DNA from 2 places in the Bradyrhizobium sp. USDA 327 genome. Region 1 is predicted to be linked to the other one. Evidence: predicted binding sites of a transcription regulator. Region 1 holds the regulator's gene; the other holds the start of a gene.
What was found. The regulator PhoB, encoded in region 1, activates phosphate uptake and scavenging genes when phosphate is short. The targets are predictions, from matches to a motif close to TGTCATNNANCTGTCAT.

Region 1 (7,204 bases):
ATCTCGAAGGGATCAAGTCGGGCGAGCTGGTGTTTTCTGGCGAGTTGCTGGGCGACATCTATCTGGGCAAGGTCAAGACATGGAATGACCCGGCGATCGCCAAGCTTAATCCCAAAGTGAAGCTCCCCTCGGACGCCATCACCGTCGTGCGTCGGTCGGACGGCTCCGGCACCACGTTCATCTGGACCGATTTCCTTACGAAGACCAATGCCGAGTGGAAGACAAAGGTCGGTGCCGGTACCGCGGTCGAGTGGCCAACGGGTGTTGGCGCCAAAGGCAATGAAGGCGTCGCGGGCAATGTCAGCCAGACCAAGAACTCGATCGGCTATGTCGAGTATGCCTATGCCAAGCAAAACAAGCTGACCTACGGTGCCCTGATCAACAAGTCCGGCAAGACCGTGCAGCCGACCGTTGCGGCCTTCCAGGCAGCAGCCGCCAACGCCGACTGGGCCGGCTCCAAGAACTACTATGTGATCCTGACCGACCAGCCCGGTGAAACGTCGTGGCCGATTACCGGCGCGACCTTCATCTTGATGCACAAGGATGCGACCGACAAGGCGGCGTCCCAGGAAGCCATCAAGTTCTTCAAGTGGGCGTTCGAGAAGGGCGACAAGATGGCGGAGGAGCTCGATTACATCCCGATGCCCGACACGGTCGTGAAGCAGATCGAGAAGACGTGGGCTGCCGAGATCAAGAGCTGATTGCAGCGTACTGAAACTCGCGCTCCGCCTCGGCGGGCGCGAGTGAAAGAACGGCCCGGAATCCCAGGATTCCGGGTCCTTGAGACCACCCGGAACGACGCGGCAAACCGTCGAAAACGACCGCCTTTGGCGGCATGCAGATGGCGTAAGGCAAAACAGGGGATCGGCGTGGCAGAGATGGCCGTTCAGAGCGATGCAATCGACGACGCCGGACCGTATGATCGCGCCAAGGCCTTGGGCGCGTTCAAGCTCGGTGACGTCACCTTCTACTGGGTCACGCGGCTTTCCGCGATCTCGGTGCTGCTGATCCTCGGCGGCATTATCATTTCGCTGATCGTGGGCGCCTTCCCGGCGATCAAGGAATACGGCCTGTCGTTCCTGTGGACGCAGCGCTGGGCCCCTTCGGCCGATCCGCCCGTGCTCGGCGCGCTCGGGCCGATGTACGGTACGCTCGTCACCTCCTTCATCGCGATGCTGATCGCCATTCCCGTCGGTCTCGGCATTGCGATCTTCCTCACCGAGCTCTGTCCGCAATGGCTGCGCCGCCCGATCGGCATGGCGATCGAGCTGCTCGCCGGCATTCCCTCGATCATCTACGGCATGTGGGGCTTCTTCGTGCTGGGGCCGTTCCTGGCCAACACCTTCCAGCCCTTCATGATCAGGGTGTTCGACGGCGTGCCCGTGCTCGGCGCGATCTTCGCGGGTCCCCCGTCCTATCTCAGCCTGTTCAATGCCGCGCTGATCCTCGCCATCATGGTGCTGCCCTTCATCACCTCGATCTCGGTCGACGTGTTCAAGACGGTGCCGCCGGTGCTGAAGGAAGCCGCCTACGGTGTCGGCTGCACCACGTGGGAAGTCGTGCGCAGCGTGGTGATCCCGTATACCCGCGTCGGCATCATCGGCGGCGTCATGCTGGCGCTGGGTCGCGCGCTCGGCGAGACGATGGCCGTGACTTTCATCATCGGCAATTCGTTTCGCATCTCTTCATCGATTTTCGCCCCGGGCACCACGATCTCGGCAGCGATCGCATCCGAGTTCGCCGAGAGCGACGGCTTGCACCAGTCCGGCCTGATCCTGCTCGGCCTGCTCCTGTTCGTGCTGACGTTCTTCGTGCTCGCGGCCGCGCGGCTGATGCTGATGCGCCTGGAAACCAAGGCCGGAAAGTGAAGCCATGAACCCGATCTATTCGCGCCGCCGCCGCTGGGACATCGTCATCCGCGGCCTCTGCATCGCAGCCGCCGCCTTCGGCGTCACCTGGCTCGCGCTGATCCTGGTCACGCTGCTCTACAACGGCTTGGCTGGGCTCAACCTTCAGGTCTTCACCGCAGACACGCCGCCGCCCGGATCGACCGAGGGCGGCCTTCGCAACGCCATCGTCGGCTCGCTGATCATGACCGTGATCGGCGTCGGCATCGGCGCGCCGCTCGGCATGTTCGCCGGCACCTATCTTGCCGAATACGGACGCAACGACAGGCTGACCTCGGTCATCCGTTTCATCAACGACATCCTGCTCTCGGCGCCCTCGATCATCATCGGCCTGTTCATCTACGGTGCGGTCGTGGTGCCGATGCGAGGCTTCTCGGCAATCGCTGGCGCGCTGGCGCTCGCCGTGATCGTGATCCCGGTCGTGGTGCGCACCACGGAGGACATGCTGCTGCTGGTGCCGAACCCGCTGCGTGAGGCGGCCTCCGCGCTCGGGCTGCCGCGCTCGCTGGTGATCAAGCGCATCGCCTACCGTGCGGCGCGCTCGGGCCTCATCACCGGCGTGCTGCTGGCCACTGCTCGCGTCGCGGGCGAGACCGCGCCGCTGCTGTTCACCGCGCTGTCGAACCAATTCTTCAGCCTCGGCCTGGACAAGACGATGGCCAACCTGCCGGTGACCATCAACAACTTCGTGCAGAGCCCCTACGCCTACTGGAAGCAACTCGCCTGGAGCGGTGCGCTGCTGATCACCCTGACTGTGCTTGCCCTGAACATTGGCGCCCGCATCCTTGGTGCCGAGAGGACCGCAAAATGAGTGAAATGTCTGTTTCCGTAAGCGCGCCGACCGTTCACCCCGGCTCGCAGCCGCTGCCCGAGGCGCCTGCCAAGGTCACGGCGCGCAACCTCAATTTCTACTACGGTGAGCATCATGCGCTGAAGAACATCAATCTGGCGCTCGGCACCAATCGCGTCACGGCCTTCATCGGCCCGTCCGGCTGCGGCAAGTCGACCCTGCTGCGTATCTTCAACCGGATGTACGACCTCTACCCGGGCCAGCGCGCCACCGGCCAGCTCATGCTCGACCACACCAACATGCTCGACCCCAAGCTCGACCTCAATCTGCTGCGCGCGCGGGTCGGGATGGTGTTCCAGAAGCCGACCCCGTTCCCGATGACGATCTACGAGAACATCGCCTTCGGGATCCGCCTCTACGAGAAGATCTCGAAATCGGAGATGGACGATCGCGTGGAGAAGGCGCTGCGCGGCGGCGCGCTGTGGAACGAGGTCAAGGACAAGCTCAATGCCTCCGGCCTGTCGCTCTCCGGCGGCCAGCAGCAGCGCCTCTGCATTGCCCGTACCGTCGCGGTGCGGCCCGAGGTGATCCTGTTCGACGAGCCCTGCTCGGCGCTCGACCCGATCTCGACCGCCAAGGTCGAGGAGCTGATCCAGGAATTGTCCGAGAACTACACGATCGCGATCGTCACCCACAACATGCAGCAGGCGGCCCGCGTCTCCGACAAGACCGCCTTCATGTATCTCGGCGAGCTGATCGAGTTCGACGACACCAGCAAGATCTTCACGTCGCCGACCGACCGGCGCACGCAGGATTACATCACCGGCCGGTTCGGCTGAGGAGACGGAACATGGGTTCTGAACATACCGCAAAGGCTTTCGATACCGACCTCCAGGAACTCACCCGCCTGGTCGCCGAGATGGGCGGCATCGCCGAGCGCATGATCGTCGATTCCGTCGACGCGCTGATCCGCCGCGACGTCGCGCTCGGTCAACGCGTCGTCGCCACCGACGCCGAACTCGACACGCTGCAGAAGCGCATCGAGGAGCGCGCCGTGCTCACCATCGCCCGCCGCCAGCCGATGGCCGTTGATCTGCGCGAGATCGTCGGGGCCATGCGCGTCGCGACCGATCTCGAGCGCATCGGCGATCTCGCCAAGAACATGGGCAAGCGCGTCGCAGCGCTGGAGACGGATTTTCATCCGCTGAAACTGTTCCGCGGCCTGGAACACATGACCGACCTCGTACAGCAGCAGGTCAAGTCGGTGCTGGACGCCTATGCCGCGCACGATCTGCCGGCAGCGATGGCGGTGTGGAAGGGCGACGAGGAAGTCGATGCCATCTGCACCTCGCTGTTCCGCGAACTCCTCACCTACATGATGGAGGATCCGCGCAACATCTCGTTCTGCATCCATTTGATGTTCTGTGCCAAGAACATCGAGCGGATCGGCGACCACGCCACCAACATCGCCGAGACCGTATTCTACATGATCGAGGGTCAGGCGATCACCGACAAGCGGCCGAAGGGCGACATGACGACCTTCGCCACGACGGTGCCGAATACCTAAACGGTGCCGAATACCCAAGGAGCGACGACAACATGGGCGCACGCATTATGGTGGTTGAGGACGAGGAAGCTCTCACCGAGCTTCTTCGCTACAACCTCGAAGGCGACGGCTATGACGTTGAGACGGTGATGCGCGGCGATGATGCCGACACCCGCCTCAAGGAGCACATTCCCGATCTGATCGTGCTCGACTGGATGCTGCCGGGCCTGTCGGGCATCGAGCTGTGCCGGCGGCTGCGCACCCGTCCCGAAACCAAGCAGCTTCCGATCATCATGCTGACCGCGCGCGGCGAAGAAAGCGAGCGGGTGCGGGGACTTGCGACCGGTGCCGACGACTACATCGTCAAGCCGTTCTCGGTGCCGGAGCTGCTGGCGCGCGTGAAGGGCCTGCTCAGGCGCGCCAGCCCCGAGCGGCTCGCCACCGTGCTCGCCTATGGCGACATCGAGCTCGACCGCGACAAGCGCCGCGTGGCGCGTTCGGGCCGGCCGATTGATCTCGGCCCGACCGAATATCGTCTGCTGGAGTTCTTCCTGGAGCATCCCGGCCGCGTGTTCTCGCGCGAGCAGCTGCTCGATAGCGTCTGGGGCCGCGACATCTACATCGACGAGCGCACTGTCGACGTCCACATCGGCCGCCTGCGCAAGCTGCTCAATCTCGGCCGGGAGCAGGATCCGATCCGCACCGTGCGTGGCGCCGGCTATGCGCTGGACGATCGGTTCGCGAAGGCGGAGCAGACCTGAGTTTTGTGGATGTCGAATTAGCGAGCCGCGGCAACAATCTTGGCCGTCATCCCGGGGCGCGCGTAGCGCGAGCCCGGGATCCATAACCACAAGACGTGGTTTGGCGAAGACTCGCAGTAGCCATCTCGCGCAATCACTGCGCCCTGTGGTTATGGATCCCCGCCTCCGCGGGGATGACACCGAGTAAGTCGAGCCGTCATCGTGTGACGGCTGCAGTCAGCTAAATCCGCAAACTCACCGCGTGCCCGGCTTCGCCGGCGCGCGCCGGCGATCCGCTGCGGGTTGATACGCCACGCGCGAATGCTGGGCGCAATAGGGCAGGCCGGAGAGCGCCTTGCCGCCGCAGAAGAAGAAATCCGGGCTCGAGGGATCTCCGACCGGCCAGTGGCAGGTCGCCTCGTTCAGCTCCAGCAGCGACAGCCGCTGGTTCATCGGCACCACATTGTCGTAGGTGACGGGTTCGGCCTCCACCTCGACCTCGAAGGCCTGCGCCAGCGCGGTGTTGCCGCGGGCAACGGGGCGGGTCACCCGCATCATGTGCTGCGCGGGCCGCGCCTTGCGCGGCCGGGGCGCTGCCGACGAAGGGCTCTTGGCGCGGCCGGACAGGCCGAGCCGGTGCACTTTGCCGATCACGGCATTGCGGGTCACATTGCCGAGCTCCGCCGCGATCTGGCTGGCCGAAAGTCCGGCCTCCCAAAGCTTCTTCAGCTGCTCGACGCGATCATCGGACCAGGTCAAAACCGTCATTGCACCCTTTCCCTCGCTGCGCGCCTACCATCCTGGGGCCTTCGCAGCGATTGCCTAAGCCTTGAAAAACCCGTGCGGCCAGAATCCCTTAAGGCTCGCCGGGCGCGCTCAAGACGCCCGAACGTTTACGCCGGTACATGAGGACTTAAGGGATCAGAACTGCTGCACGAGATGTCGTATCTGACAGTCCAAACGCTACAATATGGCGTGACTCCCGCGCAAGAGTCCGCCGACTCGCGTCCACATGTTCCGTGGTGAAAATCCCGCGAAATCGGCACCGCAAGACTACGGATTCAGCGTTTCGCGGGGCTTTCCGGGCGGCATTGACACCCGTCTTGCCAGGCATAAGATAGTCCTACGTGCCGCCCTTAAAAGGCGGCACGTTTCGTTTTCCGGGCCGGTCAATGGTGCGTTGCGTAATGCGCGCGTCACACCGTCCGCAACATTCAAGTGACGTCATGACGAACAGCGCCGCGCCGCATTTGCTCCCCGTTTTCGCCAGGGCCGACCTCGGTTTCGAGCGCGGCGAAGGCTGCTGGCTGATCGCAACCAATGGGGATCGCTATCTCGATTTCACCTCCGGCGTGGCGGTGAATGCGCTCGGCCATGCGCATCCCACTCTGGTCAAGGCGTTGCAGGAGCAGGCGACGAAGCTCTGGCACATGTCGAACCTGTTCCAGAGCCCGGACGGCGAGAAGCTCGCGGCGCGTCTGTGCAATGAGAGTTTTGCGGACTTCGTGTTCTTCTGCAATTCCGGCGCCGAGGCGCTGGAAGGCGTGATCAAGCTGGTGCGCCACCATCACTTCTCCAAGGGGCATCCTGAGCGCTACCGCATGATCACATTCGAGGGCGCCTTCCATGGCCGCACACTGGCGACGCTGGCCGCCACCGGCTCTGCAAAATATCTCGAGGGCTTCGGCCCGCCGATGGACGGCTTCGACCAGGTGCCGCATGGCGACCTGGAAGCTGTGAAGAAGGCGATCGGCCCGCACACCGCTGGCATTCTCATCGAGCCGATCCAGGGCGAGGGCGGCGTTCGTTCTGCGCCTCCCACGTTCCTGAAGGCATTGCGCGAGCTCTGCAATGAGCGCGGCCTATTGCTCGCCTTCGACGAGGTGCAGACTGGCATGGGCCGCACCGGCGAACTCTTTGCCTACAAGCGTACCGGTGTTGTGCCCGACGTGATGTCGCTGGCGAAGGCGCTCGGTGGCGGTTTCCCGATCGGCGCGGTGCTCGCCACCGCCGACGCTGCGCGCGGCATGGGGCCGGGCTCGCATGGTTCGACCTTCGGCGGCAATCCGCTCGCGATCTCGGCTGCGAACGCCGTTCTCGACGTCATGCTCAAGCCCGGCTTCTTTGACCACGTGCAGAAAATGTCGCTGCTGCTGAAGCAGAAGCTCGCCTCCGTGATCGATCGCCATTCAGATGTCGTCAGCGAGGTGCGCGGCGAGGG
Region 2 (7,204 bases), 180 kb from region 1:
GACGTAGCGATGACAGGGGATGACGTGTGCAGGATCGCTGCGCTGCAACGGTCGTGTCACACAAGTGTTAAGCATGGACGTTAGCGATTGGCTCCAGCTACTCTGGAGCCCTGCATGCTGGTGGTGGATGGTCTGACGTGTCGCTTCGGCGCAAAAGCCGCGGTGGACGACGCTTCGTTTGAGGTTTCTCCCGGCGGCTTCGTCGGTGTGATCGGGCGATCCGGCGCCGGGAAGTCGACATTGCTGCGAAGCATCAACCGTCTGGTGACGCCGACTGAGGGACGCATCCTGTTCGACGGCGTCGACGTCACCGCATTGAGCGGCAAGGAGCTGCGGCGGTGGCGTGCGCGCTCGGCGATGATTTTCCAGCAATTCAACCTGGTCGGCCGGCTCGACGTGCTCACCAACGTCCTGATGGGGCGTCTTGCGACGATGCCCGCCTGGCGTTCGCTGTCGCAGGCCTGGCCCGAGCAGGACAAGGCGCTGGCTATGTCGGCCCTCGAGCAGTTCGACATCGCCTCGCTCGCCGCCCAGCGCGCCGACCAGCTCTCCGGTGGTCAGCAGCAGCGCGTGGCGATCGCCCGCGCCCTGGTGCAACAGCCCGACATCATTCTGGCCGACGAGCCGATCGCCTCGCTCGACCCGCGCAACACCAAGATCGTGATGGATGCCCTTCTGCGCATCAACAAGCATTTCGGCATCACCGTGCTCTGCAACCTGCATTCGCTCGATCTCGCCCGCAGCTATTGCGACCGGCTGATCGGCATGGCCGCAGGCCGCGTGGTGTTCGACGGCGCGCCGTCGATGCTGACAGATCGGATTGCGCGGGAGCTCTACGATCTGGAAGCCAACGAGGTCATGGGCGGTGCGCCGACCGCCGCGCCCGAGGGTGTTCCGGCGCTCGGCAGCGCTGCCGCCGCCTGAGCGGCGGAAGCGTATATTCAACGTTTCGCGTTAAAAGAACTCCAGCTGAAGAAGAGGGGTATCATGATTACTCGTCGATTGATTCTTGCCGGTGCCGCGGCCCTGGCCTTCACCGCCTCCGCCTCCGCCGAAGACTGGCGGAAGAAATACCCGGAGATCACTCTCGCCGTGGTTCCCGCCGAGAACGCCTCCGGCGTCACCGAGCGCTTTACGCCCTTCATCAACTATCTGTCGAAGGAGCTCGGCACGAAGGTCACGCTACGCGTCGCCAATGACTATGCCGCCGTGATCGAAGGCCAGCGCGCCGGAAACATTCACATCGGCTATTACGGCCCTGCAGCCTTTGCCCGCGCCCGGCTGACCGGTGTCAAGACCGATGCGTTCGCGATCGAGGTCAATGCTGACGGCTCAAAGGGCTACTACTCGGTCTTCTACGTGCTCGCGAAATCGCCCTACCAGAAGGTCGAGGACCTCAAGGGCAAGAACCTCGGGCTCGTCGACCCGAACTCGACGTCGGGCAACAACATGCCCCGCTTCAAGCTGAACCAGATGGGCGTCGATCCCGAGGCCTATTTCTCAAAGGTCGTCTTCACAGGCAGCCATGAAAATGCGGTGCTGGCGCTCGCGCAAGGCACCGTGGATGTCGCCGCCAACTGGTGGAACGCCGATGACGATTCCAACCTGACCCGCATGCTCACCAAGGGCATGCTGAAGAATGCCGACGGCACGCCGATGAAGAAGGAGGACTTCCGTATCGTCGTGAAGTCGGACATGATCATCAACTCGCCCGTCGCCTATCTCAGCGATCTCCCGGACGACATGAAGGCTGCGATCAAGAAGACGTTCCTGGACGCCGCGCAGAAGGACCCCGAGGCCTTCAAGAAGCTCTCCGACGGCAAGAACAAGCCTTGGGATCCGGTCACGAACGAAGACTACAACAAGACGATCGAGCTGATTAAGTTCGTCGACCATCTGCGCAAGAAGGCGTCCTGATCGCTCGGGACAACGGACCTCGAGCCGGGTCAATCGACCCGGCTCTTTCCATGACTGGCTCGCCTCCGACCGAATGACCATCGCAGTCTCGATCCTTCCCGAGCAACAGTTGGCTGCGCTGAATGCGGCTTACCGCAAGGCGGTCGCGCGCAAGCGGTTGCGCCTGCTGCTTGGCGCTGCGCTGTTTATCGCCGCGCTGCTCGTCGCTGCGATCGGCGCCGAAGTGAACTTGCGCACCTTCTTCGCCCATTTCGGCAATTTCGTCAGCTACTTCGATCGCATCTTCACGCTCGACAATGGCCAGCGCGTCTGGACCGACATCGGCGAATGGTTCTGGGGCTGGCACAAATGGCTGAAGCTCCTGGGCGAGACGCTGCTGATCAGTTATGTCGGCACGCTGATTGGCGCGCTCTTCGCGGTTGCGCTGAACTTCTTCGCCGCCGAAAACACCGCGCCGGCGCGCTGGTTGCTCTTCGTGGTGCGCCGCCTGCTCGAGTTCGCCCGTACCGTGCCGAGCATCGTGTTCGCGTTGATCTTCGTCATCGCCTTCGGTCTGGGGCCGATGGCTGGCGTGCTGGCGATTGCCATCCATTCGACCGGCGCGCTCGGCAAACAGTTCTCCGAGATCGTCGAGAATGCCGACATGAGGCCGGTCGAAGGCGTGCGCTCGACCGGGGCAAGCTGGCTGTCCTGCATGCGTTTTGCCGTGCTGCCTCAGGTGATCGCGGGCTATGTCAGCTACGCGCTGCTGCGCTTCGAGATCAATGTGCGAGAAGCCTCGGTGATGGGCTTTGTCGGGGCCGGCGGCATCGGGATGGAGCTGATTGTTGCGATCCGCAAGTTCTACTATTCCGACGTCAGCGCGATCCTCCTGACCATCATCGTCACGGTCTTCCTCATCGACATCGGCACCGGCTGGCTGCGTGGCCGCCTGTTCGGCAGAGAGGCACGGACATGAGCCACCATCCCGAAGTCGATACGGCACAGCTTCGCGCGCGCTATCCTGATGTCTTCAGCCGGCCGGCGTCCGCGCGTCTCGCGACGCCGGCGATGATCGCCGTCGCGCTCGCAGTTCTGGTGTTCGGGCTGGTCGACCTCGACTTTTCACCGTCGCGCCTCGTTGCCGGCGTCAGCCAGCTCGGCTGGATCACGATGATGATGATCCCACCAGATCCCGGTTCATCGCTGCCGTTGTATCTCAAGGCGCTCGGCGAGACGTTGTCGATCGCGCTGCTCGGTACCACGCTCGCCGCACTGTTCGCGCTGCCGGTGAGCCTGCTTGCGGCGCGCAACATCGTGCCGTCGGGTTTCTTTCGCTTCCCGGTCCGGCGCTTCCTCGATTCGATTCGCGGCGTCGATACGCTGATCTGGGCGCTGGTGTGGATCAACGTGGTCGGGCTCGGCCCGTTTGCCGGCGTGCTCGCCATCGCGGTGTCGGATTTCGGTGCGTTCGGCAAACTGTTCTCGGAGGCGATCGAGGGCGCCGACCAGAAGGAGGTCGAGGGCATCCGCGCCTCCGGCGGCAGTGCCGTGCACGAGATCCGCTTCGGCCTGATGCCGCAGGTGCTGCCCGTCATCGCCGGCCAAGTGCTCTACTACATCGAATCGAACACCCGCTCGGCCACCATCATCGGCATCGTCGGCGCCGGCGGCATAGGCCTGCAACTGGCCGAGCAGATCCGCGTGCTGGAATGGCAGAAGGTCTCGTTCCTGATCCTGATGATCCTGGTTGCGGTGGCCGCGATCGATTTCATCTCGGGCAAGCTGCGCTTTGCGATCATTGGCAGGCGGGCTGCGGTGTAGGTCCTCCGCCTCTCCTCGCAAGAACGCAGGGCGATCGCATTCGAGAGCTTTTCCCTGCGGCCATCCTTCGAGACGCCCGCCTTTGGCGGGCCCTCAGGATGAGGACCGAGTGCGTGACAGCAGTTTCCACAAGCGAAGATGCCGCTCAGCCTCATCCTGAGGAGACCGCGAAGCGGTCGTCTCGAAGGACGAGGCGCTCGCTCAGGCCCCTGCCAAGAACGAACTCATATGCGATAGCCCCGCATAAGAACTGGGGAGGGAGAGCAGGCATCTCACCCGTTCTCCACCAGAAATTCCACCCGTTCCGCCGCAAAGCGCGAGTGCTTCGTCAGCAGCGGCTTGCCCGTGAGATCGTTGTCGGTAGCATCCACCACCAGGATCGGCCGACCCAGCGCCAGATCAAGCCGTGCGGCATCGGTCGCATCGACGATGCCGGCCGTGATTCGGGTTGCGCCGCGGCGATAGTCGCGCACGCCGTAATGCGCCAGCAGCTTCGTCATCGAGCGCGTCGCCGCGAACACGGCGCCGGCGTCCGGAAACCGCTCCGCCGACAGCCAGGTGGTGGACACGCAGATCGGCGTGCGGTCGGCGAGGCGGATCGCCTCGATCCGCACCAAGGGCGCGCCGGTCTTCAGTCCCAGCTCCCGTGCGAGCTCGCGCGTCGCGATATCGTCGGTCGCATCGATCAGCCGCCCATGCGGTTCCCGGCCGCCCGCACCGACGATCTCGGAAAAGCGTGTGCGCGAGCGCAGCGGATAGGCGAGCTTCTGCGCCTCGACATAGGTTCCGCTGCCGCGCTCGGCCCGCACCAGGCCGCGCTCGGCGAGGGCTGCCAGCGCGCGCCGCACGGTGTGGCGGTTGACGCGATAGGTTTCGGCGATCTCCATCTCGCCAGGCAGCTTGTCGCCGGCCGCAAAGCGGCCGTCGGCGATGCCGCGCTCGATGCCGTCGGCAACGAGGAGCCATAGCGCGACGCCCGAGGAGGCTGTGTCCTGCATGCTCATGTCGCGGGAAGCCTACTCCGAAAATCACATCATTGTCACGAAACAGTCATGGCGCGTCCGTATTAAGTTGTCTATTATCATAGACAACTTCAATGCGGCAAGTTCGGTGGACCAGTGACGCAGCACAACAATCAGCAAGCCCAGCGCAAGGCCGCTATGGCGGTGCTGGCGCACGCGGAGGCGGGCGAGATCGCCGCTCGCCTCCGCAACTTGGCCCTCCCGGCCCACCAGGATCTGCGCGCGCCGGAAAACGGGCTCGTCATGCTGCGCGGCCGGGTCGGCGGCGACGGCGCGCCGTTCAATCTCGGCGAAGCCACGGTGTCGCGCGCCGCGGTGCGGCTTGCGAGCGGTGAGGTCGGGTTCGGCTACGCGCTCGGCCGCGACGGTGAGAAGGCGCGGCTGATCGCGCTGTGCGATGCGCTGGTGCAGTCGCGTGATCACGGCGGAGCGGTGGAGCGGGACGTTGTCGCGCCGTTGCGCAAGCAGCTGATGATCAGGCGCAAGCAGGCGGCGGCCGAGATCGCTGCGACGAAGGTTGATTTCTACACCATGGTGCGCGGTGAGGGGTGAGATCATGACCACGATTGCGGAACTGCCGCCGGCTTTCGCCGACAAGGTGCTGTCGGCGCAATCGACCTTTCGCTCCGTCATGGATGCCATGGCGCGGCCGGGCTCGGTTCAGCGCATCGTGCCGATGGCCGGAGCGCCGGGGCCGATGATGCGCGGCACCGCCGCGATCGCGCTCACGTTGTTCGACCACGACACGCCGCTCTGGCTCGATGCGCGGATGGTGGAAAGCTCCGACCTGGTAAAGTGGCTGAAATTTCATACCGGCGCGCCGGTGGTGCGGGATTGCTCGATCGCGAGCTTCGCGCTGATCAGCGACGGCACGGCGCTTCCGCCGCTCGATCGGTTTGCGCTCGGGACGAGCGAATACCCGGATCGTTCGACCACGGTGATCATTCAGGTCGATAGCCTGGCCTCCGGGCGCGGCTTCGAGCTGCGCGGCCCCGGCATCGACGGTGTCGCGACGCTGCAGGCGTCAATCAAGCCTTTCGACCTGTTCGAACGCCTGCGGATCAACGAGGCGCTGTTTCCGCGCGGCAGCGATGTGGTGCTGGTCGCCGATGACGCCGTGGTTGCGATCCCGCGCACCACGCGCGTCGTGAGCAAAGGAAGCTGAAGTATGTATGTCGCAGTCAAGGGCGGCGAACGCGCCATCGAGAACGCCCATCGCCTGCTCGCGCATAAGCGGCGCGGCGACCAGAACGTTCCGGAGGTCACGCTCGACCAGATCTCGGAGCAGCTCGGCCTCGCCGTCGACCGCGTCATGAGCGAGGGCTCGCTCTACGATCGCGAGCTCGCGGCGCTTGCGATCAAGCAGGCGCGCGGCGATCTGATCGAAGCGATCTTCCTGGTCCGCGCCTTCCGCGCCACGCTGCCGCGCTTCGGCGCCAGCGAGCCGGTCGACACCGGCGCCATGCGGGTGCAACGGCGGGTGTCCTCGACTTTCAAGGACATTCCCGGCGGGCAGATCCTCGGGCCGACCTTCGACTACACGCATCGCCTGCTCGATCCCTCGCTCGCCGAAGGCTTCGTTCCCGACGCCCCGGCGACGGCTGAAGCGCCCACCGCGCCAACGCCGCGCGTCACCGACATTCTCGGTCGCGACGGATTGATCGAACCCTCGCCCCGGGCCGAGGACGGCGCGCCGGTCGGCGATCTCACCCGCGAGCCGCTGAATTTCCCGGCGGATCGCGACCTGCGCCTGCAAAATCTGGCGCGTGGCGACGAAGGCTTCCTGCTGGCGATGGGCTATTCCACCCAGCGCGGCTATGGCCGCAACCATCCCTTCGCCGGCGAGATCCGCTTCGGCGAGGTCGAGGTGGAGTTCATCGCGGAAGACGCCGGCTTCGCCGTGCCGCTTGGTTCGATCGAGCTGACCGAGTGCCAGATGGTCAACCAGTTCAAGGGTTCCGCGACCGAAGCGCCGTGCTTCACCCGCGGCTACGGCCTTGCCTTCGGCCAGAGCGAGCGCAAGACCATGTCGATGGCGCTGGTCGATCGCGCACTGCGTGCCCGCGAGCTCGGCGAGGAGGCGCTCGCCCCTGCGCAAGACGAAGAATTCGTGATGTCGCATTCGGACAACGTCCAGGCGACAGGCTTCGTCGAGCATCTGAAGCTGCCGCATTATGTCGACTTCCAGTCCGAGCTGGGCCTGCTGCGCAAGCTGCGGCAGGAGTTCGCGGATGCCAATGCGCCTGATGCCATGAAGGAAGCCGCGGAATGAACGCGCCCGCCTACAATTTCGCCTATCTCGACGAGCAGACCAAGCGGATGATCCGTCGCGCGATCCTGAAAGCGATCGCCATTCCCGGCTACCAGGTGCCGTTCGCCAGCCGCGAGATGCCGATGCCCTATGGCTGGGGCACCGGCGGCGTGCAGGTCACCGCCGCGATCCTCGGTCCCCAGGACGTGCT

Region 2: a site for PhoB is predicted at 4,758-4,774, ahead of phnF (phosphonate metabolism transcriptional regulator PhnF). Genes of this name have one in related genera too.

Annotation. Positions count from the first base shown of each region.
Region 1 is NZ_JBGCCW010000001.1:7,577,925-7,585,128, forward strand. It holds gene pstS (phosphate ABC transporter substrate-binding protein PstS) at 1-701, shown strand, start outside; gene pstC (phosphate ABC transporter permease subunit PstC) at 879-1,868, shown strand; gene pstA (phosphate ABC transporter permease PstA) at 1,873-2,718, shown strand; gene pstB (phosphate ABC transporter ATP-binding protein PstB) at 2,715-3,536, shown strand; gene phoU (phosphate signaling complex protein PhoU) at 3,548-4,264, shown strand; gene phoB (phosphate regulon transcriptional regulator PhoB) at 4,297-5,004, shown strand; gene ABIA42_RS35720 (GcrA family cell cycle regulator) at 5,239-5,751, opposite strand; gene ABIA42_RS35725 (aspartate aminotransferase family protein) at 6,210-7,204, shown strand, end outside.
Region 2 is NZ_JBGCCW010000001.1:7,757,010-7,764,213, forward strand. It holds gene phnC (phosphonate ABC transporter ATP-binding protein) at 115-924, shown strand; gene phnD (phosphonate ABC transporter substrate-binding protein) at 988-1,917, shown strand; gene phnE (phosphonate ABC transporter, permease protein PhnE) at 1,991-2,875, shown strand; gene phnE (phosphonate ABC transporter, permease protein PhnE) at 2,872-3,720, shown strand; gene phnF (phosphonate metabolism transcriptional regulator PhnF) at 3,993-4,724, opposite strand; gene phnG (phosphonate C-P lyase system protein PhnG) at 4,881-5,294, shown strand; gene phnH (phosphonate C-P lyase system protein PhnH) at 5,299-5,907, shown strand; gene ABIA42_RS36590 (carbon-phosphorus lyase complex subunit PhnI) at 5,911-7,014, shown strand; gene ABIA42_RS36595 (alpha-D-ribose 1-methylphosphonate 5-phosphate C-P-lyase PhnJ) at 7,011-7,204, shown strand, end outside.